2 regions of the Agromyces binzhouensis genome follow, and region 2 is predicted to be linked to the other one. Evidence: predicted binding sites of a transcription regulator. Region 2 holds the regulator's gene; the other holds the start of a gene.
The links. Region 2 encodes LexA, which represses DNA repair genes until DNA is damaged. Its sites were predicted from a motif close to TCGAACANNTGTTCGA; they were not measured.
Positions count from the first base shown of each region.

Region 1: the regulator LexA is predicted to act here: its motif matches at 1,475-1,490, upstream of uvrA (excinuclease ABC subunit UvrA).

Region 1 is NZ_JBHXVJ010000006.1:56,245-70,654, forward strand. Features, by position in the region: gene uvrA (excinuclease ABC subunit UvrA) at 1-1,419, opposite strand, end outside; gene uvrB (excinuclease ABC subunit UvrB) at 1,531-3,594, opposite strand; gene coaE (dephospho-CoA kinase) at 3,662-4,279, opposite strand; gene rpsA (30S ribosomal protein S1) at 4,428-5,876, opposite strand; gene ACFVHK_RS11515 (DUF885 domain-containing protein) at 6,105-7,769, opposite strand; gene polA (DNA polymerase I) at 7,860-10,547, opposite strand; gene ppsA (phosphoenolpyruvate synthase) at 10,601-12,961, opposite strand; gene ACFVHK_RS11530 (ANTAR domain-containing response regulator) at 13,039-13,644, opposite strand; tRNA gene ACFVHK_RS11535 (tRNA-Leu) at 13,682-13,767, shown strand; gene pyk (pyruvate kinase) at 13,857-14,410, opposite strand, start outside.
Region 2 is NZ_JBHXVJ010000002.1:408,659-423,068, reverse strand. Features, by position in the region: gene ACFVHK_RS05680 (DNA-formamidopyrimidine glycosylase family protein) at 1-127, opposite strand, end outside; gene ACFVHK_RS05675 (Lhr family ATP-dependent helicase) at 127-4,800, opposite strand; gene ACFVHK_RS05670 (pyridoxal phosphate-dependent decarboxylase family protein) at 4,850-6,274, opposite strand; gene ACFVHK_RS05665 (SseB family protein) at 6,390-7,190, opposite strand; gene priA (bifunctional 1-(5-phosphoribosyl)-5-((5-phosphoribosylamino)methylideneamino)imidazole-4-carboxamide isomerase/phosphoribosylanthranilate isomerase PriA) at 7,174-7,920, opposite strand; gene hisH (imidazole glycerol phosphate synthase subunit HisH) at 8,034-8,672, opposite strand; gene hisB (imidazoleglycerol-phosphate dehydratase HisB) at 8,669-9,283, opposite strand; gene ACFVHK_RS05645 (histidinol-phosphate transaminase) at 9,328-10,422, opposite strand; gene ACFVHK_RS05640 (LysM peptidoglycan-binding domain-containing protein) at 10,484-10,864, opposite strand; gene lexA (transcriptional repressor LexA) at 11,136-11,813, shown strand; gene metE (5-methyltetrahydropteroyltriglutamate--homocysteine S-methyltransferase) at 11,916-14,255, opposite strand; gene ACFVHK_RS05625 (methylenetetrahydrofolate reductase) at 14,252-14,410, opposite strand, start outside.

The DNA.
Region 1 (14,410 bases), on a different contig from region 2:
GAGCACCTGCGCCGCGATCGCCTGCTCGCGGTCGGTCAGCTCGAGGCGGTCCATGAACGCGCGCGCGTCGTGCAGGCTGAGTCGGCACACGTCGGCGATCGAGGCGTCGTGGACGAGGACCGCGAGCACCTCGGGCTTCAGCCGGTCGCCGCGGCACACCGGGCAGGGGATCTCGCGGAGGTACTCGGCCCAGCGCGCGCGCTGCACGTCGGTCTCGGCCTGGAGGTACTGGCGTTCGATGTAGGGCACGACCCCCTCGAAGCCCGAGGTGTAGCTCATCTCGCGCCCGTACCGGTTGCGCCAGCGCACTCGCACCTCGAAGTTGTCGCCGCGCAGGACCGCGTGGCGGGCGTCTGCGTCGAGGTCCTCCCACGGCGTGTCGAGCGAGAAGCCGAGGTCGCGAGCCAGTCCGTCGAGGAGCTTCTCGTAGTAGTTGTAGAGGCTCTTGCCCTGCGAGGTCCACGGCAGGATCACGCCCTCGGCGATGCTGAGCGTCGGGTCGCCGAGAAGGAGCTCCTCGTCGACCGACATGCGCGTGCCGAGCCCGGAGCACTCGGGGCACGCACCGAAGGGCGCGTTGAACGAGAAGGTCCGCGGCTCGATCTCGGTGAGCGCGATCGGGTGCTGGTTGGGGCAGCTGAGCTTCTCGGAGAACGTCTGCCACGCGGCATCGCCCTCGCGGTCGACGTAGTTCACCTGGACCACGCCGTCGGTCAGCCGCAGGGCCGTCTCGAGCGAATCGGTGAGTCGACCCAGGAGGTCATCGGATGCCACGAGCCGATCGATCACGACGGAGATGTCGTGCTTGACCTGCTTCTTCAGCTTCGGAGCCTCGTCGAGGCGGATCAGCTCGCCGTCGACGACCGCGCGGGAGTACCCCTGCCCGGAGAGCTCGCGGAAGAGGTCGACGAACTCGCCCTTCTTCTGCGAGACGACGGGGCTCAGCACCTGGAACCGAGTGCCGGTCTCGAGCTCCATCAGTCGATCCGCGATCTGCTGCACGGTCTGGCGCTGGATCCGCTCGCCGCAGACCGGGCAGTGCGGCACGCCGATGCGCGCCCAGAGCAGTCGCATGTAGTCGTAGATCTCGGTGATCGTGCCGACCGTCGATCGCGGATTGCGGTTCGTCGACTTCTGGTCGATCGAGACCGCCGGGCTCAGGCCCTCGATGAAGTCGACGTCGGGCCGATCGACCTGGCCGAGGAACTGCCGCGCGTACGCGGAGAGCGACTCGACGTATCGACGCTGGCCCTCGGCGAAGATCGTGTCGAATGCGAGCGACGACTTGCCCGAGCCCGAGAGACCGGTGAACACGACCATCGCATCCCGTGGGATCTCGACATCGACGTCGCGCAGGTTGTGGACGCGTGCCCCGCGGACACTCAGGCGCGAATGGGCATCGAGACGTGAAACTGGCACCCTACGAGTCTACGAACGGCCTCCGACACCGACGCCGCGCGTGCACCTGCTGAGAGCGAACACACGTTCGATCGACGGGTCGACTCGGCGCTCCGGCCCCGGCGCGGCAGGTCAGCCGAGGTGCCCCGCCTTCTCCATCTGGCGGAGTTCCCGCTTCAGCTCGGAGACCTCGTCGCGCAGTCGTGCGGCGAGCTCGAACTTCAGCTCGCCGGCGGCCTCGAGCATCTGGTCGTTGAGGTCGCGGATGAGCTCCTCGAGGTCGTTCGCCCCCGCAGCGGCGATGCCATCGCGCTTGATCGGCACCGGCGAGGTCTTCCGCCCGTCGCGACCGGCGAGGAGCGCGGCCGTGTCGGCCTCCTCCCGCGCGAGCACCTCGGTGATGTCGGCGATCCGCTTGCGGAGCGGCGTCGGGTCGATCGCGTTGACGCGGTTGTACTCGAGCTGCTTGTCGCGACGCCGATTGGTCTCCTCGATCGCGAGCTGCATCGAGTCGGTCATCACGTCGGCGTACATGTGGACCTGGCCCGAGACGTTGCGTGCCGCGCGCCCGATCGTCTGGATGAGCGAGGTCGAGGAGCGCAGGAACCCCTCCTTGTCGGCGTCGAGGATCGCGACGAGCGAGACCTCGGGCAGGTCGAGTCCCTCGCGGAGGAGGTTGATGCCCACGAGCACGTCGTAGACGCCCGCCCGCAGCTCGGTCAGCAGCTCGACGCGGCGGAGCGTGTCGACGTCGGAGTGGAGGTAGCGCACGCGGACGCCCGCCTCGGTGAGGAAGTCGGTGAGCTCCTCCGCCATGCGCTTGGTGAGCGTCGTGACGAGCACGCGCTCGTCGCGCTCGGCGCGCGCCCGGATCTCCTCGAGCAGGTCGTCGATCTGCCCCTTCGTGGGCTTCACGACGATCTCGGGGTCGACGAGACCGGTCGGACGGATGATCTGCTCGACCACGCCGTCGGCGATGCCCATCTCGTACCGGCCGGGCGTCGCCGACAGGTACACGGTCTGCCCGACGCGGTCCTTGAACTCGTCCCACTTCAACGGCCGGTTGTCGAGTGCGCTCGGCAGGCGGAACCCGTGCTCGACCAGCGTGCGCTTGCGCGAGGCGTCGCCCTCGTACATCGCGCCGATCTGCGGCACGGTCACGTGCGACTCGTCGATCACGACCAGGAGGTCGTCGGGGAAGTAGTCGAGGAGGCAGTGCGGCGCCTCGCCCGGCGCCCGCCCGTCGATGTGCCGCGAGTAGTTCTCGATGCCCGAGCAGAAGCCGATCTGCTCCATCATCTCGAGGTCGAACGTCGTCCGCATGCGCAGTCGCTGCGCCTCGAGCAGCTTGCCCTCGCGTTCGAGCTCCTGGAGTCGTTCGTCGAGCTCGTCGCGGATCGTCCCGATGGCCCGCTGCATGACGTCGACGCTCGCCACGTAGTGCGAGGCCGGGAACACGGGCACCGCGTCGAGCTTCGCCACGACGGTTCCCGTGAGCGGATGCAGGCTGTGCAGCGCCTCGACCTCGTCGCCGAACATCTCGATCCGGATCGCGTGCTCCTCGTAGACCGGGATGATCTCGATCGTGTCGCCGCGCACGCGGAAGGTGCCCCGTGAGAAGTCGACGTCGTTGCGCTGGTACTGCATCGACACGAACTTCCGGATGAGCCAGTCGCGGTCGACGCGCTGGCCGACCTGCAGCGGCATCATCGCGCTGAGGTACTCCTCGGGCGTGCCGAGGCCGTAGATGCACGAGACGGTCGACACCACGACCACGTCGCGGCGACTGAGCAGCGAGTTCGTCGTCGAGTGCCGGAGCCGCTCGACCTCGGCGTTGATCGAGGAGTCCTTCTCGATGAACGTGTCCGTCTGCGGCACGTACGCCTCGGGCTGGTAGTAGTCGTAGTACGAGACGAAGTACTCGACCGCGTTGTTCGGCATGAGCTCGCGGAACTCGTTGGCGAGCTGGGCCGCGAGGGTCTTGTTGTGGGCGAGCACGAGCGTCGGCCGCTGCACCTGTTCGATCAACCACGCCGTCGTCGCGGACTTGCCGGTGCCGGTCGCGCCGAGCAGCACCACGTCGGTCTCGCCGGCGTTGATCCGGGCCGCCAGGTCGGCGATCGCCTTCGGCTGGTCTCCGCTCGGGGCGTAGTCGCTGACGACCTCGAACGGGCGCACGGAACGGGTGGACTGCATGGATTCCAGTCTAGGTTCGGCAACCGACACCGCGGCCCGAGAAGGCCCGACCCCCGCGCCGACCGGCTCAGCCGTGGTTCGCGTGCCGTGTTCGCTCGATGTCCACCCACAGGGCATCGGCCTGGCTCATGGTGTGCGCGATCGTGCCCCCGGTGTCGATGACGACATCCGCCACGGCACGTCGTTCGGCATCACCGACCTGCGCGTCGACGCGGGCCTCCGCCTGGATCGGATCGAGGCCGCGCTCCTCCACGAGGCGCTTGACCTGTGCGCGCTTCGGCGCGCTCGTGACGACCACGAGGTCGAACGGATGGTCGACCTGGGCCTCGACGAGGAGTGGGACGTCGTACACGATCACCGCGTCGGGGTCCTCCTGCTCGGCCTTGGCGATGAGTCTCCCGGACAGCTCTCGCACCGCCGGGTGCACGATCGCGTTCAGCCGCGTGCGCGCCTCGTCATCGCCGAACACGATCTCGCCGAGCCGCTGACGATCGAGGGTGCCGTCCGAACGGAGCACGTCCTCGCCGAACTCGTCGACGATCGCCTGAAGACACGTCGTTCCCGGCTCGACCACGCGTCGGGCGAGCTGGTCCGCGTCGAGGTGGATGGCGCCGTGCTCGACGAGCCGGCGCGCAACAGTGGACTTGCCCGACGCGATGCCGCCGGTGAGGCCGATCAGATACACACGCCCACTCTATTGGTGACGGTGCTCCTCCCGGACACGGGACCTCCCGGACACGGGAGGCGGAACAGGTCGGAACGCCGGAAGGCCGGCCCCCGAGGGGACCGGCCTTCCGTATGCCGTTCGAACAGCGCGAGGCTGTGCGATGCGACTAGTTGCTCGAGAGCTTCTCGCGCAGCGCCGCCAGCGAGGCGTCGTCGGCGAGGGTGCCCGCACCGGCGGTCTCGCTCGAGAACGACGAGGCGCCCGCCGAGAACGAGTCGTCCGAAGCCTGCGCCGTGAGCGAGGCCGCGACCTGCTTCTTGTGCGCCTCCCAGCGAGCCTGGGCGGCAGCGTACTCCTGCTCCCACTTCTCGCGCTGGGCCTCGAAGCCCTCGCGCCACTCGTTGGTCTCCGGGTCGAAGCCCTCGGGGTACTTGTAGTTGCCCTGCTCGTCGTACTCGGTGAGCATGCCGTAGAGCGCCGGGTCGAACTCGGTGCCCTCGGGGTCGACGCCCTCGTTCGCCTGCTTGAGCGACAGCGAGATGCGGCGACGCTCGAGGTCGATGTCGATGACCTTGACGAAGACCTCTTCGCCGACCGACACGACCTGCTCGGCGAGCTCGACGTGACGGCCCGACAGCTCCGAGATGTGCACGAGGCCCTCGATGCCGTCCGCGACGCGGACGAACGCGCCGAACGGGACGAGCTTCGTGACCTTGCCCGGGGTGACCTGGCCGATCGCGTGCGTGCGCGCGAAGACCTGCCACGGGTCCTCCTGGGTCGCCTTCAGCGACAGCGAGACGCGCTCGCGGTCGAGCTCGACGGAGAGCACCTCGACGGTGACCTCCTGGCCGACCTCGACGACCTCGGACGCGTGCTCGATGTGCTTCCACGAGAGCTCCGAGACGTGGACGAGACCGTCGACGCCACCGAGGTCGACGAACGCACCGAAGTTGACGATCGACGAGATGACACCCTTGCGGATCTGGCCCGGGTGGAGGTTCTGCAGGAAGGTCGAGCGCGACTCGGACTGGGTCTGCTCGAGGAGGGCGCGACGCGACAGGACCACGTTGTTGCGGTTCTTGTCGAGCTCGAGGATCTTCGCCTCGATCTCCTGGCCGAGGTACGGCGTGAGGTCGCGGACGCGGCGCAGCTCGATGAGCGAGGCCGGGAGGAAGCCGCGGAGGCCGATGTCGACGATGAGGCCGCCCTTGACGACCTCGATGACCGAGCCGGTGACGACGCCGTCGTTCTCCTTGATCTTCTCCACGTCGCCCCACGCGCGCTCGTACTGCGCGCGCTTCTTCGACAGGATCAGACGGCCTTCCTTGTCCTCCTTCTGGAGAACGAGGGCCTCGACGGAGTCGCCGACCTCGACGACCTCGCTGGGGTCGACGTCGTGCTTGATGGAAAGTTCGCGGGAGGGGATGACACCCTCCGTCTTGTAGCCGACGTCGAGGAGGACCTCGTCGCGGTCGATCTTCACGACGGTGCCCTCGATGAGGTCGCCGTCGTTGAAGAACTTGAGCGTCTTCTCGACCGCGGCGAGGAAATCGTCAGCAGATCCGATGTCGTTGATCGCGACCTGCTTGGGCGCCTTGGTCGTTGCGGTTGTCATGTAGTGGATGCTCCGAATGGACAATATCGGGCCCGACGCGGAAAGAGCGTTGTCTTTGGTGGTCCGCGACGGGCAGGCGGACAGGATTGTCACACGAGTGACAGTCCATCCTAGCCGTGCGCGGAGGCATGCGGCAACCCGGGCGTGTCGTGGACCGCCGCTCCACGACCTTCGGACGGGCGGCGGACGCCGCACCCGGGCGCGGCGCGCAGTCCGACGCGCGCGCGTTCAGGCCGCCAGCGCCGCCCTCAACGTGTCGAGGCCGACGCCGCCGAGCGAGAGCGCCCGCCGGTGGAACGCGCGGATGTCGAAGGCCGCGCCCTCTCGCCGGCGCACGTCATCGCGCAGCCGCTCCCAGATCCGCTGCCCGACCTTGTACGACGGCGCCTGCCCGGGCCAGCCCAGGTAGCGGTGCACTTCGAAGCGCACGAACTCCGGAGGCATGTTGACGTTCCGCCCCATGAAGTCGAATGCGTACTCCCCCGTCCAGGCCCCTTCGCCGTCGGGACGCTGCTTGCCGAGGTGCACGCCGATGTCGAGCACGACGCGCGCGGCGCGCATGCGCTGCCCGTCGAGCATTCCGAGCCGGTCGGCCGGATCGTCGAGGTATCCGAGGTCCTGCATGAGCCGCTCCGCGTAGAGCGCCCACCCCTCTGCGTGCCCCGACGTGCCCGCGAGCTGTCGCCGCCAGGTGTTCAGCGAGCCGCGGTTCACGACCGCCTGGCCGATCTGGAGGTGGTGGCCCGGGACGCCCTCGTGGTAGACCGTGGTCTTCTCTCGCCAGGTGTCGAACTCCGTGACGCCCTCCGGGACCGACCACCACATCCGTCCGGGACGCGTGAAGTCGTCGCTCGGACCCGTGTAGTAGATGCCGCCCTCCTGCGTGGGCGCGATGCGGCACTCGAGTGCGCGGATCTCCTCGGGGATGTCGAACTGGGTGGCCCCGAGCTCCGCGACGGCGCGGTCGCTCGTCTCCTGCATCCACCGCCGCAGCGCCTCGGTGCCGACCAGCTTGCGCGCCGGATCCGCTTCGAGGTGCGCGACGGCCTCCTCGACGCTCGCCCCCGGCAGGATCTCGTCCGCGACGGCCTCCTGCTCCGCGACCATGCGCGCGAGCTCCTCGATGCCCCACTCGTACGTCTCGTCGAGGTCGACGACCGCACCGAGGAAGTGGCGCGACCGGAGCGAGTAGACCTCCCGGCCGACGGCGTCCTCCGAGCCCGCCCTCGGGGCGAGTTCACCCTCCAGGAATTCCGCGAGGCGACCGTAGGCGGATGCCGCGGCCGCGGCTCCGGCGTCGAGGTCGCGCCGCAACGGCTCCCCCGCGGCCTCGCCGGCCCCGCCGACGAGCATGGCGAAGAACCCGTCGGGCCGTGCGTGCCGGCGTGCCTGCACCGCGACCTCGCGCACCTGGCGGACGGCGGGGACGACTCCGCGCTCGATTCCGAGGCGCAGGGTCTCGACGTACCCCTCGATCGCGTCGGGGACCGCCGACAACCTCGTCGCGATCCGCACCCAGTCCGCCTCCGCCGTCCGAGGCATGAGGTCGAAGACCTCGCGGATCTCCTGGGCCGGGCTCGCGATGACGTTGAGGTCGCGCAGGTGCAGGCCGGCGGCGTCCGCCTCGAGCTCGAGCCCGAGTTCGGCGCCGAGGTCGGCGACCGTGATCCGGTCGACGTCGTCGGCGATCGCCGCCGACTCCAGCGCGGCTCGTGCCGTCCGCACGGCCTCGATGCGCGCGTCGTGACCGCCAGGCGAGAAGTCGGGGAGCCGGTGGTCCTCGTCGGTACGGCCGATGTACGTGCCGACCGTGGGGTTCAGCTCGACGAGCGTGTCGACCCACTCCTCCGCGATGCGATCGATGGGGGTGGGAGTGCGGACTGCGGTGACCATGACGGCGAGCCTAGACGAGCGGACGCTGCGGCCGCGAAGCCGTGAGCCGGCCTCGCGTCCGGGCACTCGCGGTCGTCGAGCCCCGGGCGTTCAGTGCGCCGCGTCCTCCCAGTCACGACCCCGGCCGACCTGCACGTCGAGCGGCACGAGCAGGTCGGCCGCATGCGACATCCGGTCGTGCACGAGCGCCTCGAGCTCGTCGCCCTCGCCCTCCGCCACCTCGAAGATGAGCTCGTCGTGCACCTGCATGAGCATGCGCGAGCGCAGGTCGCGGGCACGCAGCTCGCCCTCGACGCCGATCATCGCGAACTTCATGATGTCTGCGGCCGAGCCCTGGATCGGGGCGTTGAGCGCCGCACGCTCGGCGTTCTCGCGAAGCACCCGGTTGGGACTGTTGAGGTCGGGGAACGGACGGCGTCGACCGAAGATCGTCTCGGTGTAGCCGTCGAGCTTGGCCTGCGCGACGACGCCGCGGAGGTAGTCGCGGACCGCGCCGAACCGCTCGAAGTAGTCCTTCATGAGCTGCGTCGCCTCGGCGCGGTCGATGCGCAGCTGCTTCGAGAGGCCGAAGGCGCTGAGGCCGTACGCGAGGCCGTACGACATGGCCTTGACCTTGGTCCGCATGACCGGCGTGACGTCGGCCGGGTCGACGTCGAAGATCCGCGCACCCACGAAGCGGTGCAGGTCCTCCCCGGAGTGGAAGGCCTCGATCAGGCCCGGGTCCTGCGAGAGGTGCGCCATGATCCGCATCTCGATCTGCGAGTAGTCGGCCGTGAGCAGCTCGACGTACTCCGGACCGTGCGTGAACGCGGCGCGGATGCGCCGGCCCTCCTCGGTGCGGACGGGGATGTTCTGGAGGTTGGGATCGGTCGACGAGATGCGGCCGGTCGTGGTGCCCACCTGCACGTAGCTGGTGTGGACGCGGCCGTCGGACTGGATCGACTTGTCGAGCGTCTCGACGATCTGCCGGAGCTTCGTCGCGTCGCGGTGTTCGAGCAGGAGCCCGAGGAACGGGTGCGGGTTCGTCTCCTGGAGGTCGGCGAGCGCCCCCGCATCGGTCGAGTAGCCGGTCTTGGTGGCCCGGGTCTTCGGCATGCCGAGCTGGTCGAACAGCACCTCCTGGAGCTGCTTCGGCGAACCGAGGTTCACCTCGCGGCCGATCACGTCGTACGCCGACTGCGCGAGCGCCGCGGCCCGGTCCCCGAGCTGGCTCGACAGCTCCGCGAGCTTCGCGTGCTCGACCGTGACCCCGCGGAGCTCCATCTCGGCGAGGACGCCGACGATCGGGATCTCGATGTCGGCGAGGACGCGACGCGACCCCTCGGAGAGCGCCGCCAGGACGTGCGGCGCGACGCGCAGCGAGTACCACGCGAACTCCGGCGCGCCGGCCGTGCTGTCGGCGTCGGGCACCAGCTGCGACGGGTCGGCCATCGGAACGGTCTCGCCGAGGTACCGGGTGACGAGGTCGACGAGGTCCTTCTCCGCCAGGCTCGGACGCACGAGCCACCCGGCGATCAGCGTGTCGACGACGAGGCCGTCGAACGCGAGGCCCGAGCGGCGCAGGGCCTTGAGCTGCGGCTTGGCGTCGGTCATCACCTTCGGGTCCGCACCGGCCAGCCACGCCTCGAACGGGGCGAGGTCGGGCTCGCCCGCCGCCCAGTCGAGCCGCACGCTCTCGGTCGTGCTCGCGATGCCCGCGCCGATCACCCGGCCGTCGAGGACCTCGAGGCTGAGCCCGAGGCCCGCCGGCTCGGCCGCGGTCGACCGCGCGAGCCAGTCGGCCAGTTCGTCGCCGCGCAGCGCCTGCGGTACCGGCGCCACCGCCGCGGGCTCCGCCTCGGCGGACAGGGCGGCGGTGCCGTCGGCCGTCAGCCCGTTCGACTCGGCCGCCATCTTGGTGACGCGATCGAGCAGCGTCTTGAACTCGAGCCGGTCGAACAGCTCGCGCACGGCCGCCTCGTCCATCGGCCTGGCCGCGAGGTCGGGGATCTCGACGTCGAGCTCGAGGTCGCGCACGAGGCGGTTGAGGCGTCGGTTGCGGATCGCGTTCTCGCGCTCGCGTCGCAGGTTGTCGCCGACCACGCCCTTGATCTCGTCGATGTGCTCGAGGATGCCGTCGAGGCTGCCGTAGAGGCCCAGCCACTTGACCGCGGTCTTCTCGCCGACCTTCGTGATGCCGGGCAGGTTGTCACTGGTCTCGCCGACGAGCGCCGCGACCTCGGGGTACTGCTCGGGCCGCACGCCGTATCGCTCGACGACCGCCTCGGCGTCGTAGCGCTTCAGCTGCGACACCCCCTGCACGTTCGGGTACAGGAGGGTCACGTCATCGTCGACGAGCTGGATCGTGTCGCGGTCGCCCGAGACGACGAGCACGTCGAATCCCTCGGCCGCGCCGCGCGTGGCGAGGGTGGCGAGGATGTCGTCGGCCTCGTAGTCCTCCTTCTCGAGCACCGCGATCCGCATGGCGCGCAGCGCCTCCTTGAGGAGGCCGATCTGGCCCTTGAACTCCTGCGGCGTCTCGCTGCGGTTCGCCTTGTACTCGGTGTACTCGCGCGTGCGGAACGACTGCCGCGACGTGTCGAAGGCGACCGCCAGGTGGGTCGGCTTCTCGTTCCGCAGCAGCATGAGCAGCATCGACAGGAAGCCGTGGATGGCGTTCGTGTGCTGCCCGTCGCGGGTGCTGAAGCTGTCGACCGGGAGGGCGTAGAACGCGCGGTAGGCCAGCGAATGGCCATCGACGACGAGCAGGGTGGGCTTCACGGGGGTGGGGTCGGGCACCCGACAAGACTACAAGCGGGCACCGACACGACCGGGCCCGCGCCCGGCCCCGGTCAGCCCGCCGGTGCACCCCGCGCGGCGTCGAGGAGGATGCGCCGCTCCGCGGCCGCCACCACCCGTCGAGTGCGGTCCGCGGCATCCGGGTTGACCGAGATCGAGTCGATGCCGAACCGCACGAGGTGCTCGGCGAACGCCGGATCGTTCGACGGAGCCTGGCCGCACAGGGACGACGTGATCCCCGACCTGCGGCACGCGCCGATGATCCGCTCGATCGCGTCCAGCACCGCCGCGTCGGACTCGTCGAACAGCTCGGCGCAGATCTCCGAGTCGCGGTCGACGCCCAGCATCAGCTGCGTGAGGTCGTTCGAGCCGATCGAGACGCCGTCGATCCCCAGTGCCGCGTACTCGGGGATGCGGTACGCGATCGACGGCACCTCGGCCATCACCCAGCGCTTGAGGCCCCGCTGGCGGCCGAGGGGGCTCGCATCGATCAGCTCGAGGCAGGCCTCCAGCTCCCAGCGCGTCCGGACGAACGGCAGCATGACGTGGAGGTTCGGCGTCTCCTCGCGGACCCGGGCGAGGAGCTCCATCTCGAGCGAGAACAGCTCCGGCTCCCTGACGTACCGGTACGCGCCGCGGTACCCGATCATCGGATTGTTCTCCTGCGGCTCGAACCGGTCGCCGCCCTCGAGTCCGCGGAACTCGTTCGTGCGGAAGTCGATCGTGCGATAGACCACGGGGCGCCGCCCGAACGCGCGCGTGACCGCGAGCAGCGACTCGGTCATCCGGCGCACGAACTCGTCGCGCTCGCCACGTGCGAGCATCTCGCGCGGATGCAGGCCGCCGAGGGCGTCGGTGATCATGAACTCCGCACGCAGCAGGCCGACGCCGTCGACGTCGAGCGCGGCGACCTCCTCGGCGCGCTCGGCGATCGCGAGGTTGACGTAGAGCTTCGTGGCCAGCGGGACGGGCGCCACCGATCCCCCGGGCGCCGCGACCGGCGCGGCCGTCGCCGGCGACACGGCGCTCGGCCGGGTCGAGGCGTCCGCCCCCTCGACCACCTCGCCCTTGGCACCGTCGACGGTGACGAGCTCGCCGTCGCGGAGGACCGTCGTCGCGGTGCGTGCGCCGACGACCGCGGGCACGCCGAGCTCGCGCGCGACGATCGCCGCATGGCACGTCATGCCGCCGCCGTCGGTCACCACCGCGGCGGCACGCCGCATGGTCGGAACCCAGTCGGGGTTGGTCATCGGCGCGACGAGGACCTCGCCCGCCTGCAGCTTCCCGCCCTCGGCCGGGGTCCCCAGGATCCGCACGCGACCCGCGACCCGGCCCGGCGCGGCGCCGAGGCCGCGCAGCAGCACGGACCCGACGGCCGGTCCGTCGGCAGGCGACGCGTCGTCCGCCGACGCGGCCGAGGGCCCGCCGAGGGTCGTCACCGGCCGCGACTGCAGCATCCACAACCGGCCGCCGGAGTACGCCCACTCGGTGTCCTGCGGCTCGCCGTAGTGCGCCTCGACCCGCAGGCCGAGCTCGGCGACCTCGATCACCTCCGCGTCGCTCAGCACCCGGGCATCGGCGTCGGCGGCGGACAGGTCCTCGCGCTCCACGCTCCCCCCGGGTCCGGGGACGAGGCGGAGCGCCTGGCGTCCGACGCGAACGGACGACAGGCGCAGCCCGTCCTTCGCCACGATGTACGTGTCGGGTTCGACGAGGCCCGAGACGACGACCTCGCCGAGGCCCAGCGCCGCCTCGATCACGAGTCGGTCGAGGGCGCCGGTCGACGGGTCGACCGTGAACATCACGCCCGATCGGTCGGAGGCCACCTGCGTCTGCACCACGACCGCGAGCACGGGTTCGTCGTCCATCCGCTGGCTCGCGCGGTACGCGATGACCCGGTCGCCGTACAGCGAGGCCCAGCAGTCGCGGATGCGCTCGAGGAGCGCGTCCTCGCCGACGACGTTGTTGTACGTCTCGTGCATTCCCGCGAACGAGGTTCCCGCCGAGTCCTCGGCGGTCGCCGACGAGCGGACTGCCACGGGGCCCGAGCCGAGGCGCCGGTACTCGCCCAGGACGGCATCGCGCACGCGCTCGGGGAACGTCACGGTCCCCACGGCGTCGCGGAGCTCCGCCGCCGCGCGCGGCAGGGCGGCCGGATCGTCGACCGCCGCAGCCGCGGCACGGAAGCCGTCGACCAGCCGGGCGCGGATCCCGGCGTGCTCGATCGCCTCGAGGTAGGCCTCGGCCGTCACCACGAAGCCCGGCGGGACGGGCAGGCCCGCCGCGGTCATCTCGCCGAGGTTCGCCCCCTTGCCGCCGACGGATGCCGCGTCGCCGAGGCGCACGTCCTCGAATCGGCTGACCAGGGTGGACGTGACATCGTGCAGCATGGTGCGCTCCGGTTCGCTCGGCACCCGGGCCGCGTCGCCCCGGTGCGCACACATCCTGCCCGCGAGCGGGCGCGCCGGCCTAGGGCCGGAGGGCCCACGGCCTACTTCTTCGGCGCGAGCTGCTCGATGATCGCCTGCGAGACGTCCTTCATGGTGAGGCGCCGGTCCATCGACGCCTTCTGGATCCAGCGGAATGCCTCGGGCTCGGTGAGCCCCATCTTCTCGTTCAGCAGGCCCTTCGCACGGTCGACGAGCTTGCGGGTCTCGAAGCGCTCGACGAGGTCGCCGACCTCGGCCTCGAGCGCGATGATCTGGGCGTGGCGGGCGAGCGCGATCTCGATCGCGGGAAGGAGGTCGTTGGGGGTGAACGGCTTGACGACGTACGCCAGCGCGCCCGCCTCGCTCGCACGCTCGACGAGTTCCTTCTGGCTGAACGCGGTCAGCAGGACGACCGGGGCGATGTGGCCCTTCGAGAGTCGCTCCGCAGCCGAGATGCCGTCGAGCTGGGGCATCTTCACGTCCATGATGACCAGGTCGGGTCGCAGTTCGGTCGCGAGCTGGACCGCGGTCTCGCCGTCGCCGGCCTCGCCGACCACCTCGTAGCCGTTGTCGCGCAGGATCTCGACGATGTCGAGGCGGATGAGCGACTCGTCCTCCGCGACGACGACGCGACGCGGAGCCGGCTGGGTGTCTTCGGTGTCTGTCACGCTGAAAAGCCTACGGTATTCTGGCCGGGGCCCTGAGGCCGGTGTGGCGGAATGGCAGACGCGGAGCACTCAAAATGCTTTGCCCGTGAGGGCGTGTGGGTTCGACCCCCACCACCGGCACCATTCGGTCGGATGCCCCGGTCGGGGCCGTCCGAGCACGCCGAACGGCCCGGCCGCATCGAGCGACCGGGCCGTTCGGACGGACCGTCGGGTCAGAGCACCTCGCCGACGATGTGCACGCGCACGTCGTTGGTCGTGCCGGGGATGCCGGGAGGGGAGCCCGAGATGATGACGACCTTCTCGCCCACCGAGGCCTTGCCCGTCTTCTCGAGCACCTCGTCGACCTGGCCGACCATCTGGTCGGTGTGGGTGACGCGATCGACGACGTACGACTCGACGCCCCAGTAGAGCGCCATGCGGCGACGGATCGCGGGGTCGGGCGTGAACGCCAGGATGGGGATCACGGAGCGGATGCGCGCCATCCGCCGAACCGACTCGCCGGTCTCGGTGAACACGCAGAGGTACTTCGCCTCGACGAAGTCGGCGACCTCGACCGCCGCCAGCGTGATCGCGCCCGACTGCGTGCGGGGCTTGGTGCCGAGCGGGGGGATGCGGTCGAGTCCGTGCTTCTCGGTCGACTCGACGATCCGCGACATGGTCGTCACGGTCTGCACCGGGTACTCGCCGACGCTCGTCTCGCCGGACAGCATGACCGCATCCGCGCCGTCGAGGATGGCGTTCGCGACATCCGAGGTCTCGGCGCGCG
Region 2 (14,410 bases):
TCGTCTCGCCCGCGAGGTCGACCGTCGCGAACGCCGGCACCCGGATGTCGCTCCGGAGCACGGTGCGCCCGGCGAGCGCATCGTCGAGCCGGCGGGCCGCACGGAAGACGGTGTCGCCCTCGGGCATCAGCTCCTCGCCTCGAATCGAAGGCCCTGCGGCGTCTCGCGGAAGCCCGCACCCCGGAGGGGCGCGTCGAGCGTCGATCCGAACACGCCCGCGCCGTTCACCGTCTCGACGCGGAACCGGGCCCCGCGGGCTCGGGCGAGCGCGGCGGCGAGCGCGTCGGCACCCTGCGCGAGCACGGCCTCGTGATCGGTGAACACGAGCGCGGTGCGGCCGCCGCGCTCCAGGTAGAACGCCGGTTCGCCGTCGACGATCGCGACGACGGCGCCTGCCTTGCGGGCGGGGCGATGCGTGAGCTCGACGACCGGGTCGGGCCAGTCGAGCGCCGCGCCGAACGGGTTCGCCGGGTCGGTCGCGGCGAGCGCGAAGGCCCCGCCCTGCGGCGCCTGCCTGAGGCGGTCGACGGCCGCGCTCGTGGCGAACTGCGCTCCGCCCTGGCCGTCGACGAAGTAGCCGCGACGCACCCGCCCCGTCTCCTCGAATCCGGCGAGCGTGCGGTACGCGAGCGCAAAGCCGCCGAGGTGGTCCTCGGCGACGACCGAGCCGCGCGTCACGACCCCGTAGCGTTCGAGCAGCGTCTCGCCGAGCGCGTGCGCGCGGGGCGTCGCCGCGTCGCTCGGGACCGGGAGGACCGACCAGCGGCCCGCCGCGCGCGGCGGCGAGGATCGCGACGAACGGGCGCCCTCGGCCGCGGCGGCCGCCTGTGCGAGCACCCGACGCGAGACGGCGCGCCCCCGGATCCGCGCGCGAGGGGTCGTCGCGCGGGTCTTGTGGGCACCGCCGCCCGCGAGGAGGCCGCGAACGGGCGCGAGCGTGTCGTTCGTGACGAGGCCGGCCCACGCGAGCCGCCACAGCGCGTCGAGGACGGGGGCGTCCTCGGTGGCGCCGACGGCCTCGGCGAGCTGACGGTAGAAGTACGCGCCGCCGCCGCCGAGCGCCTCCAGGAGCTCGGTCTCGATCGCGTCGAGCGGCTGATCGACGGGCGCGGGCATGGTGAGCTTGGCCGTGTCGGCGAGGTGGAGGCTCACCCAGCCGTCGTCTCCCGCGAGGGCACCCTGGCCGACCCACAGCACCTCGCCGCTCGCCGTGAGCTCGTCGAGGAACTCCGGGCGGTAGTCGCCGACGCGCGCCGGCAGGACCAGGGACTCCCACGCCGATGCCGGGATCCTGACGCCCTCGAGCTGCTCGACCACGGCGGCGACGCCGTCGACGCCGCGCAGGCGGCCGCCGACGTGCTGCCAGTCCGGCAGGAACCGGCCGAACTCGCGCGGCGCCACCGGCTCGACCTCCTCGCGGAGCGCGGCGAGCGAACGGCGGCGGAGCCGCCGGAGCACCTCGGCGTCACACCACTCGGCACCGCTCCCGTGCGGCAGGAACGCGCCCTCGACGAGCCGGCGCTCCCCCGCGAGCCGGGCGAGCGCGGTGTGCGCAACGGCGCTGCCGATGCCGAAGCGCTCGGCCACGGCGGCCGTCGTGAACGGACCGTGCGTGCGGGCGAATCGGCTGACCAGGTCGCCCAGCGGGTCGCGGACGGCCTCGCCGAACGCGTCGGGCAGGCCGGGCGGGATCGGCACGCCGAGCGCATCCCGGAGGCGGCTGAGGTCCTCCACGGCCGCGACCCACTCGGTGCCGGCGAACCGCACGCGGGCGGCGCGCCGTGCGGCGACGAGCGCGATGACGGATGCCGCGGCATCCGTCGCCTCGTCGACCCGCTCGCCGACCTCGGCCGGCGTGAGCGGCCCGAGTTCGCGCAGCAGGTCGGCGACGCCCTCCTCGCCGCGGGCCAGGCGGTCCGGATGGCGCCGCTGCAGCATCCGCTCGGTCTCGTCGACGACGGCGGGGTCGAGCAGCTCGCGCAGCTCGACCGTGCCGAGCAGCTCCGCCAGCAGGCCCGGGTCGAGGGACAGCGCGGCGGCGCGGCGCTCGGCCAGCGGGGCGTCGCCCTCGTACATGAACGCGCCCACGTAGCCGAAGAGCAGGCTCGCCGCGAACGGGCTGGCGGTCTCGGTCGCGACATCCACGAACCGGACCCGTCGCCCCCTGATGCGCTCGGCGAGCGCCGTGAGGGCGGGCAGGTCGTAGACGTCCTGGAGGCACTCGCGGACGGCCTCGAGCACGATCGGGAAGTCGGGGTAGTCGCGTGCGACCTCGAGCAGCTGGGAGGCCTTCTGCCGCTGCTGCCAGAGCGGCGAGCGGCGCCCCGGGTTCTGCCGCGGCAGGAGCAGGGCGCGCGCGGCGCATTCGCGGAAGCGGGAGGCGAAGAGCGCCGAGTCGCCGACGCGCTCGGTCGCGAGCTGCGCGAGCTCGTCCGGGTCGAACTCGAACAGCTCGCTCCCTGGCGGTTCGTCGGCCGCGTCCGGGATGCGCAGCACGATCCCGTCATCGCTCGCGACGGCGTGCGCCTCGACGCCGAGGCGCTCCTGGACGCGTGCGTCGACCGCAAGCGCCCACGGGGCGTGCACGCGCATGCCGTACGGCGAGTGCAGCACGATCCGCCAGTCGCCGAGCTCGTCGCGGAAGCGCTCGACGACGAGGTGCTCGGCGTCGGGCACGATGCGCGTCGCCTCGCGCTGGTCGGCGATGAAGCGCACGAGGTTCGCACCAGCGCGGGCGTCGAGGCCCGCGGCCGCGGTGCGGGCGAGCGCGGCGGGCTCGTCGGCGGCGGCAAGCTCGCCGATGAACGCGCCGATCGCGGCCCCGAGCTCGGCGGGGCGTCCGATGCCGTCGCCCTTCCAGAACGGCAGGCGACCCGGTTCCCCGAATGCCGGCGAGACGAGCACGCGGTCGTGCGTGATCTCCTGGATGCGCCAGCTCGTCGCGCCCAGCGCGAACACGTCGCCGACGCGCGACTCGTAGACCATCTCCTCGTCGAGCTCGCCGACGCGCCGACCGGGGCCGGCGTCGCCGATCATGAACACGCCGAACAGTCCGCGGTCGGGGATGGTCCCGCCGCTCGTGACCGCCAGCCGCTGCGCGCCGCGCCTGCCCGTGATCGTGCCGGCGTCGCGATCCCACACGATCCGCGGGCGCAGCTCGCCGAACCGGTCCGACGGGTACCGGCCCGCGAGCAGGTCGAGCGTCGCGTCGAACGCCGAGCGCGGGAGCGAGCCGAACGGCGCCGCGCGCCGGACGACGTCGAACCAGTGCTCGACCTCCCACTCGTCGATCGCGGACGCCGCGACGGTCTGCTGTGCGAGCACGTCGAGCGGGTTCGCCGGGATCCGCATGGGCTCGATCGCACCGTCGACCATGCGCTCGGCGACCACGGCGGAGTGGAGCAGGTCGGCGCGGTGCTTCGGGAACAGCACGCCCTTCGACACCTCGCCCACCTGGTGGCCGGCGCGGCCGATGCGCTGCAGGCCGCTCGCGACCGACGGCGGCGACTCGACCTGCATGACGAGGTCGACCGCACCCATGTCGATCCCGAGCTCCAGGCTCGAGGTCGCGACGACGCACTTCAGTCGTCCGGCCTTGAGGTCGGCCTCGACGAGCGCGCGCTCCTCCTTGCTCACCGAACCGTGGTGCGAGCGGGCGATGATCGGCGCGGCGCCGCCGGTGATGCCCGACGCGCCGGGCAGTTCGGCGGGCGGGCGGCGACCCGCGCCCGCCGGCGGGGCGATGCGCGCGGCGACGGATGCCTCGAGCGGGGCCTCCACGGCGGCGCCCACGACCGCGACCTCCCCGGCGCGCACGTCGGTGCGACCCTCGGCGCCGTCCCCGGTGACGGCATCGGCATCGGCGCCCTCGTCGGGCGCCGTCCGCTCGACCCACAGTTCGTTGAGCCGGGCGGTCAGCCGCTCGGCGAGCCGCCGGGAGTTCGCGAACACGATGGTCGAGCGATGCGCCAGCACCTCGTCGAGGATGGCCTCCTCGACGTGCGGCCACACCGATCCGCCGGCCTCGCCGGAGAGGTCGCCGAGGTCGTCGACCGGCACCGTCACGCGGAGGTCGAACCGCTTGCCCGACGGCGGCGCGACGATCGAGACCGGCCGGGTGCCGGCGAGGAACCGGGCGACCTCCTCGTGGGGGCGCACGGTCGCGGACAGGCCGACGCGCTGGACGGGACGCGGGACCAGTTCGTCGAGCCGCTCGAGCGAGAGCGCGAGGTGCGCGCCCCGCTTGGTGCCCGCGAGCGCGTGGATCTCGTCGACGATGACCGTCTCGACGCCCGCGAGCGTCTCGCGCGCCTGCGAGGTGAGCATCAGGAAGAGCGACTCAGGCGTGGTGATGAGGATGTCGGGCGGCCGCTTCACGAGCGCACGCCGGTCGGTCGGCGACGTGTCGCCCGAGCGGACGCCGACCGTGACCTCGGGCACGTCGACGCCGAGGGTCGCGGCCGTGCGGGCGATGCCGACGAGCGGGGCCCGGAGGTTCCGCTCGACGTCGACGCCGAGCGCCTTGAGCGGCGAGAGGTAGAGCACGCGCGTCGTGCGCGGCGCAACCTCGGGCACCTCGCCCGTCGCCGCGTCGAAGGTGAGACCCTCGTGGTGCAGCCGGTCGATCGCGGACAGGAACGCCGCGAGCGTCTTGCCGGAACCGGTGGGCGCGACGACGAGCGCGTGCTCGCCCCCGGAGATCGCGCGCCACGCCGCCTCCTGCACGGGCGTCGGCTCGTGGAAGGACTCGGTGAACCAGGCCCGCGTCGCGGGCGCGAAGGAGTCGAGCGCCCCGGTCATCCCTCCATTCAAGCGGATGCCACCGACACCGTCGCCGATCCGGTCGCGGTCAGCGATCCGCCGCCCGCAGTTCGCCCAGCACGCGCCCGACCGCCGCGACCGTGCGTCGCGCCTGCGTGGCATCCGTGCCCCAGTTGCTCACCGAGAAGCGCACGACCGCACGGTCGCGCCAGCGCGAGGTCATCGCGAGCACCTCGCCGTCGTCCCAGAGCGCGGCGCTCAGCGCCTCGGTGGTCGCGTCGTCCTCGAGCGCGATGCAGACCTGGGTGAACACCACCTCGTTCAGCACCTGCACGCCGGGCAGTTCGGCCAACCCGTCCGCGATGATCCCTGCCGACCCGGCGAGCCGGTCGATGAGCTCCGCAACCCCGTCGCGGCCGAGGTGCCGCAGCACCGCCCAGGTCGGGATGCCCCGCGCCCGACGCGACAGCTCGGCCACCTTCTCGTGCGGATCGGCGCCGATGTCGGCGGCCTGGAGGTAGCTCGCGTGCATGCTGAGCGCGTGCCGCATGGCCGCCGGGTCGCGCACCATCGCGATGCCGCAGTCGTACGGCACGCTCAGCGTCTTGTGCGCGTCGGTCGACCACGAGTCCGCATCGGCGAGCCCGACCGTGAGGTGCCGGTAACGCGGGGACGCCGCTGCCCACAGCCCGAACGCGCCGTCGACGTGCACCCACGCGCCCTCCTCGTGCGCGACCCGGCACGCCTCGGCGAACGGGTCGAAGGCACCCGAATGGATGTTGCCGGCCTGCAGCGCCACGATCGCCGGGCCCTCGCCGCGCGCCAGCTCGTCGGCGAGCGCGTCGGCCCTGATACGACCCTGGTCGTCGCACGCGACCGCCGCGGGCGAGCCGAGCCCGAGGTATCGCGCCGCGAGGTCCATCGTTCCGTGTCGTTCGGCCCCCGCGATCCAACGGATGCGCGGGGCACCGCCGAGCCCCTGCTCCTCGACGTCCCAGCCCACCCGGCGGAGGACCTCGTCGCGCGCCGCCGCGAGGCACGCGAACTGCGCGGCGGTCGCACCCGTCGCGAAGCCCACGTCGCTGCCGGTCGGGAGGCCGAGCAGGTCGAGGACCCACGCGGCGGCGATCCCCTCGGCAGCGATCGTCCCCGGTGAGATGATCCTGAGGGCGGCGTTCTGGTCCCACGCCGACACCAGCCAGTCCGCCGCGAGCGCGACCGGCTGCGTCCCGCCGATCACCCACCCGAAGAACCGCGGCGACCCGGTGGCGATCAGGCCGGGCCCCGCGCCCTCGGCCAGCCGGTCGATGACGGCATCGGCCGGTTCGCCGTGCTCCGGCAGGTCCCGGCCGAGCGCGTCCATCACCTCCTCGATGCCCGCACGCGGCGGAATCGGACGCTCGGGAAGCGTGCCGAGCCACTCCCCCGCGTGCCGGTGGGCGAGATCCAGCAGGTCGGCGTCGAGTGGTCGCAGATCGGGAGCCGGGGTCGTTCGTGACGGAGCGTCGGACATCGTTTCACCTGGACTTCCACGCGTCGTCGCGCAGTCCCGATCCTGCCCCCCTCGCGCGGGCGCGGTCAACGTCCGGCACCGCAGGGGCGAGGTCCTCGACCCGGTCGGCCGGCGGTCAGGCCTCGGGCGCTGACGCTTCCGGATCGCCCGCGACGAGCTTCACCGCGAGCGAGTCCACCCCGGTCGCGATCGCGTCGTCGGCGGCCCAGCGTCGTGCGAGTCGCGCGGTCGTGGCGTCGAGTTCGGTCCGCGTGAGGCCCGAGACGAGACGCAGCCGCACGACGAGCTCGGGGCCTCGCAGCCGCGCATCGGGGTCGCCCGCGACGAGGTCGACGCCGAGCACGGCGAGCTCGCCCCCGATCGAGCGCTCGAAGGCCTCCCGGACCGCCGCCGACTCGACGGGCGGATGCCACGGCTGCTGCTGCGCGACCGCCCAGACCGCGGGGCGGCGCAGCACGAACTCGGTCTGCGAGCCGGGGTCGAGGACGACGAGCTCGGTGCCGTCGTCGGCCGCAGCGAGCGCGACGCGCACGCCGTCGGCGGGCACCGGCCGCGCGACCGGGTTCCACGCGGTCATCGCCTCGACGGAACCGAACACGGGGAGCACGCGTCGCCCGTCCGGCCCCTCGACCGTGACGATCGAGAGCTCCTGGCTCTTGTCCACGGCGTGGCCGTGCGCGCCGACCTCGGTCCCGCCGTCGCCGAGCTCGGCGAGCAGCGGGATGAGCAGGCGCGACGCACCGAACGCCGCGACGACCTCGGCCTGCCCGCCGTCACCTGTCCGGAAGCGCGCGAGGGCAGCGCCGAGCGCCTCGGGCATCCGGCCGTCGTCGGCCGCGTGCGGGTTGGACTCGAACGACCGGCCCGCCCACGGGCGCCCGGCGGAGTCGGCCGAGGGATCAGTGGGAAGCGACATCCAGCGCCTCGGGCAGCGTGAACGCGCCCGCGTAGAGGGCCTTGCCGATGATGGTGCCCTCGAGTCCCTGCGGGACGAGCTGGCGCAGCGCCGCGATGTCGTCGAGGCTCGAGACCCCGCCCGACGCGATGACGGGGCGGCGGGTGCGCTCCATGATCTGCCGCAGCAGGTCGACGTTCGGACCCTGCAGCGTGCCGTCCTTCGTCACGTCCGTCACGACGTACCGGGCTGCGCCGGCGTCCTCGAGGCGGTCCATGACCTGCCAGAGGTCGCCGCCGTCCTTCGTCCAACCGCGCGCGGCGAGGGTCGTGCCGCGGACGTCGAGGCCGATCGCGATCGCCTCGCCGTACTGCGCGATGACGGATGCCGCCCACTCCGGGTTCTCGAGGGCCGCCGTGCCGAGGTTGATGCGCTTCGCGCCGATCTCGAGGGCGTTCTCGAGCGACCGGTCGTCGCGGATCCCGCCGGAGAGCTCGACGTTCACGCCGCGCACCTGGCGGATGACCTTCTTCAGGATCCCGGCGTTCGACCCACGGCCGAATGCGGCGTCGAGGTCGACCAGGTGGATCCACTCGGCCCCCTGGTCGGCCCAGTCGGCGGCCGCGTCGACGGGGTCGCCGTAGTTCGTCTCGGTCCCTGCCTCGCCCTGGGTCAGGCGGACCGCCTTGCCCCCCGCCACGTCGACTGCCGGAAGCAGCACCAGGCGGGGGGTCTTGCTGAACTCACTCATCACTGTCCTCGGATCGGATGCCGCCGAAGATGCGGCCTCGGCACAGTCACAGCATCCTAGTCCGCACCGGAACGCCGTGACGCATCGAAGGTCTCGGGAGGTCGCGTCGGGCCTCAGCCGAGCGACCGGATCCAGTTCGAGAGCAGGCGGATGCCGGCATCCGACGACTTCTCGGGGTGGAACTGGGTCGCCGACAGCGGGCCGTTCTCGACCGCGGCGAGGAAGCGCCCGCCGTGCTCGGACCAGGTCAGCTTCGGCTGCGGGAACGGCGGGATGACGTCGAGGCTCCACGTCTGCGCTCCGTACGAGTGCACGAAGTAGAAGCGCTCGTCCTCGAGTCCCTCGAACAGCACGGACCCCGCATCGGGCTGCACGGTGTTCCAGCCCATGTGCGGCAGCACCTCGCTCGGCAGTTCGGTGACGGCGCCCGGCCACTCGCCGAGGCCCTCGGTGTCGACGCCGCGCTCGACGCCGTGCTCGAACATGACCTGCATGCCGACGCAGATGCCGAGCACGGGGCGCCCGCCCGCGAGGCGGCGGTCGATGAGCTCGTCTCCCCGCACCGAGCGCAGGCCCTCCATGACGGCCGCGAAGGCGCCGACGCCGGGGACGACGAGCCCGTCCGCCTCCATGACGGAGCGGCGATCGGCGGTGAGCTCGACCTCGGCGCCGGCGCGCTCGAGCGCCTTGACCGCCGAGTGGACGTTGCCCGATCCGTAGTCGAGGACGGCGACGCGCCGAGCGGCGCTCACAGGGCACCCTTCGTGGACGGGATGCCGGTGACGAGCGGGTCCCACGCCTTCGCCTGGCGGAACGCGCGCGCGAACGCCTTGAACTCCGCCTCCGCGATGTGGTGGGGGTCGCGGCCGCCGAGCACGTTGACGTGCACCGTGAGCCCCGCGTTGAAGGTGATCGCCTCGAACAAGTGACGGACCATCGAACCCGTGAAGTGCCCGCCGATGAGGTGGAACTCGAAGCCGGCGGGCTCGCCCGCGTGCACGAGGTACGGCCGGCCGGAGATGTCGACGACGGCCTGCGCGAGCGCCTCGTCGAGCGGCACGAGCGCGTCGCCGTACCGGGAGATGCCGCGCTTGTCGCCGAGCGCCTGCCGGATCGCCGTGCCGAGCACGATCCCGACGTCTTCGACGGTGTGGTGCACGTCGATCTCGATGTCGCCCTTCGCGCGCACGGTGAGGTCGGTGAGCGAGTGCTTCGCGAACGCGGTGAGCAGGTGGTCGTAGAACGGCACGCTCGTCTCGATGTCGCTCGTGCCGGTCCCGTCGAGGTCGATGGAGAGGTCGATGCTCGACTCGCTGGTCTCGCGCTGCACGCGCGCGGTGCGCGCGGGGCGGTCGGTGCTCATGGGGTCATCCTATTCGGGGAGGTCGGGGAGGATTCCGGGCTGGATCAGGCGTTCGCGGGGGTCGACGGCGCGAACGAGGCCATCGCCTCCAGGAACGCCGTGGTCTCGGCCTCGGTGCCCGCGGTGACGCGCAGGCAGCCCGGCAGGCCGATCTCGCGGATCAGGATGCCGCGATCGAGGAGCGCCTCGAACACCGCGTGCGGGTCGGCGACGCCGCCGAAGAGCACGAAGTTGGCGCCGCTGCGGTACGGGTGGAAGCCGAGCCCGCGGAGCTCGCGCGTGATCCGCTCGCGCTGGGCGCGGATCTCATCGACCATCGCGAGCATCTCGTCGGCGTGCGCGAGGGCGCCGAGCGCCGCCGCCTGGGTCAGTGCGGAGAGGTGGTACGGGAGCCGCACGAGGCGCAGGGCGTCGATGACCGCCGGGGCGGCGGCGAGGTAGCCGACGCGAGCCCCCGCGAACGCGAACGCCTTGCTCATCGTCCGCGAGACGAGGAGCCTCGGCCGCCCCTGGAGGAGGGTCAACGCACTCGGCGTGCCCGGGTCGGCGAACTCCTGGTAGGCCTCGTCGACGACGACCACGCCGCGTGCGGCGTCGGCGACCGCGGCGATCGTCTCGAGCGAGAGCGGCGTGCCCGTGGGGTTGTTCGGGGAGCACAGCAGCACGACGTCGGGATCGTGTCGCTCGATCGCCGCGACCGCGGTCTCGGGCGAGAGCTCGAAGTCGCCGTCGCGGTCGGCGGCGATCCACCCGGTGCCGGTACCCGACGAGAGGAGGCCGTACATGGAGTAGGTGGGCCCGAAGCCGAGCGCGGTGCGGCCCGGTCCGCCGAAGGCCTGCAGCACGTGCTGCAGGACCTCGTTCGAGCCGTTCGCCGCCCAGAGCTGCTCCGGCACGAGGTCGTGGCCGAGGTACCGCGCGAGCGCGGTGCGCAGTTCGGTGAACTCGCGGTCGGGGTACCGGTTCAGGCCGATGATCGCGGCCGCCACGCGCGCGACGATGTCGTGCGCGACGTCCTCGGGGATCGGATGCGTGTTCTCGTTCACGTTGAGCGCGACCGGCACGTGCTTCTGCGGGGCGCCGTACGGGGACTTGCCGCGCAGATCGTCGCGGATGGGCAGGTCGTCGAGACTCGTCACCGATCAATGCTATCCGCGCGCCTCGTCGTGTTTCGCGGCGCCGGAGCACGGCGGGTGACGGCTACCCGACGGCGGGGAGGACGAGTTGCTGGCCGGGCTGCACGACGGCGTCGTCGAGGCCGTTCAGTCGCATGATCTCGTAGATCACGTCGCGCGGATCGGACGACGGAGCGATCGTCTCGGCGATGCCCCACAGTGTGTCGCCCGCACCGACCTCGACGGTCTCGAACGTCATCGCGGAGGCACCGCCGTCGATCCCGGCGACCGCGCCACCGCTCGAGAGCACGCCGACCAGGACGCCGAGCACCAACGGGAGCGCAGCCAGACCCGTGACGACGACGCGACCGCGCCTGGTGAGCCTCAGCCGGGCGCGCGGGGTCGTCGACCCGAACGCGGGCATCGTCGGCGCCGCACTCGCGGCCCCCATCACCACTGCACTCATTCCGCACCTCCCGGGCTTCCAGCTGCGCATCCGACCCTCGGCCGGGAGGGCCGGATGCGAAGCTGTGTTCCGAATATATCTTCGAACAATCGAAGCTGCAAGCACCGGAGGGTGGGATTTCCGGCCCGGATTCCGCGACACACTCGAACGGATGTTTGTCGCGCGCGTGCGAGGCGGATACAGTTTCGAATGTCCGACGACAGTCGAACACCGACCACCGACATCCGGGCCGACGCGGTCCCGACGAGAGGCGAGGCACGTGAGCATCGACATCGACCAGGCACGCGGCGCGGGCGGCCGGTCGCGTCGGCGCAAGACGCTGAGTCCGAAGCAGCTCGCGATCCTCGAGGTCATCCGCGGCTCGGTCTCCGACCGCGGGTACCCGCCGAGCATGCGCGAGATCGGCGACGCCGTCGGACTCTCCTCGCTCTCGAGCGTCACGCACCAGCTGAACCAGCTCGAGCTCGCCGGCTACCTGCGGCGCGACCCGAACCGTCCCCGTGCGCTCGAGATCCTCATCGACGTCCCCGGGGCGGAGCAGCGCGCGGCATCGGTCGAACCCGCGCCGGTCGGCGATGCGGCCATGGTCCCCATGGTGGGCCGCATCGCCGCAGGCGTGCCCATCACGGCCGAGCAGCAGATCGAGGAGGTCTTCCCGCTTCCCCGCCAGCTCGTGGGCAAGGGCGAGCTGTTCATCCTGAAGGTCGTCGGCGACTCGATGATCGACGCCGCGATCTGCGACGGCGACTGGGTCGTCGTCCGCTCGCAGAAGACGGCCGAGAACGGCGAGATCGTCGCGGCGATGCTCGACGGCGAGGCCACCGTCAAGGTCTTCCGCCAGCGCGACGGCCACACCTGGCTGCTCCCCCGCAACTCGGCCTTCGAGCCCATCCTCGGCGACGAGTCCGAGGTGCTCGGCAAGGTCGTCGCGGTGCTCCGCACGGTCTAGCCGCCCCCGCGCGAGCACTCGCGAAGACCGGTCGTCCCGCCACCGGCGACGGACGGCGGATGCCGCGGGCTCCCCCGCGGCATCCGCCGTCGCGCACGCTCGTCAGGCCGTCGGGACCGCGACCCCCTCGCGGACCGAGCGCGTCGCCTCGACGATGTTCGCGAGCGAGGCGACCGTCTCGTCGTAGCCGCGCGTCTTCAGCCCGCAGTCGGGGTTCACCCAGAGCCGGCCGGCGGGCACGCCGTCGACCGCGCGCTCGAGGAGCGAGCGCACCTCCTCGACGCTCGGCACGCGCGGCGAGTGGATGTCGTAGACGCCCGGCCCGACGCCGTGGTCGAACCCGCTCGCCGCGAGGTCGCCGACGACCTCCATACGGCTGCGCGCCGCCTCGATCGAGGTCACGTCGGCGTCGAGCTCGCGGATCGCGTCGATCACGACGCCGAACTCCGAGTAGCAGAGGTGCGTGTGCACCTGCGTCGCCGGCGCCGCGCCGCCCGTGGCGAGTCGGAAGGACCCCACCGACCAGTCGAGGTACGCGGGCTGGTCGGCGCGCTTCAGCGGCAGCAGTTCGCGGAGCGCGGGCTCGTCGACCTGGATGACGCGGATCCCGGCCGCCTCGAGGTCGCCGATCTCGTCGCGCAGGGCGAGCGCGACCTGGCGGGCCGTGTCGCCGAGCGGCTGGTCGTCGCGCACGAACGACCACGCGAGGATCGTGACCGGCCCCGTGAGCATGCCCTTGACGGGCTTCTCCGAGAGCGACTGGGCGTACGTCGACCACTCGACGGTCATCGGCGCAGGGCGCGACACGTCGCCCCAGAGGATCGACGGACGCGTGCACCGCGAGCCGTACGACTGCACCCAACCGTGCTGCGTGACCGCGAAGCCGTCGAGCAGCTCGGCGAAGTACTGCACCATGTCGTTGCGCTCGGGCTCGCCGTGCACGAGCACGTCCAGGCCCAGCTCCTCCTGCAGCCTGATGACGCGCGCGATCTCCTCGCGCATCAGCTCGCGGTAGGCGGCATCCGTCAGCTCGCCCTTCACGAGTCGCGCGCGGGCTCGGCGGATGTCGGCGGTCTGCGGGAACGAGCCGATCGTGGTCGTCGGGAGGGCGGGCAGCGCGAGGTCCTCCTGCGCGGCCACGCGGGCGTCGTAGGGGGCGCGCGCGAACGCGGTGGCGTCGAGTGCGTCCAGACGGGCCCGCACCGCGGGCACGCGCACGCCCGGCGCCGCGGCGCGGTCGGCGAGGGCTGCGGATGCCGCGTCGAGGTCGGCCGCGATCGCGTCGCGCCCCTCGGCCAGGCCGCGCGCGAGCGCAGCGACCTGGGCGACCTTCTGGTCGGCGAAGGCGAGCCAGCTCACGAGGCGCGCATCGAGCGCGCGCTCCTCGTCGACGTCGTGCGGCACGTGCAGGAGCGAGGTCGACGTGGAGACGGCGACCGAGCCCGAGACGGAGCGAAGCGCCTCGGCACGCGCGAACGCGTGGGCGAGGTCGCCCCTCCAGATGTTGTGGCCGTCGACGACGCCGGCGACGAGGGTCTTGGCGGCGAGCGCCTCCTCGGTCACCGGGTCGAGCTGCGCGGGCACGTCGCCGCGGACGAGGTCGAACCCGATCGCCTCGACGGGGGTGGCCGCGAGCACGGGCAGCGCCTCTGCGAGGTCGCCGTACGGCGCGGCGACGAAGATCGCCGGGCGAGCGTCGACCGCGCCGAGCGCGTCGTAGGCCTCCGCGACCGCCTCGAGCACGCGCTCGCGCGGCTCGTCGAGGCTCTCGCTCACGAGCCCCGGCTCGTCGAGCTGCACCCACTCTGCGCCGGCCGCCGCGAGCTGGGCGAGGAGCGTGCGGTAGACCGGCACGAGGTCGGCGAGGCGGTCGAGCGGCCGGAAGCCCTCGGGCGCGCCATCCGCCGCCTTCGCCAGCAGGAGGAACGTGACGGGTCCGACGAGGACCGGACGCGTGACGAACCCGGCCGCGCGCGCCTCGCGGACCTGCGCGACGAGTGCGTCGGCGTGCGCGGTGAACGCGGTGTCGGGACCGATCTCGGGCACGAGGTAGTGGTAGTTCGAGTCGAACCACTTCGTCATCTCGAGCGGCGCGTCGGCACCCTCGCCGCGGGCGACGGTGAAGTACCCGGCCAGGTCGAGCCGGCCGTCCTCGCCGAGCAGGCGCTCGAACCGCGCGGGGATCGCGCCGACCGCGACCGCGGCGTCGAGCACCTGGTCGTAGTACGAGAAGGACTCGGGGATCGCCGAGTCGGTGCGGCCGAGCCCGAGCCCGGCGAGTCGCTCGCGCGTCGCGGCCCGAAGGGCCGCCGCGGTGCGCTCGAGCTCGGCGGAGTCGATCCGGCCGGCCCAGAACGCCTCGACGGCGTGCTTGAGCTCACGTCGGCGCCCGATGCGCGGGTAGCCGAGGATCGTTCCGGTGGGGAAGGCGGGTGCGGTCATCGTTCTCTCGTGTTCCTCTCGGTGCCCGCATGGGCGTGGGCGGTGGCGAGGCCGAGCCGGTCGAGCACGGCGAGCACGGCCTCGTGGCGGTTGAAGGTGTACAGATGGAGTCCGGGGGCGCCGCCGTCGAGCACGCCGGCCGCCAGGTCCGCGGC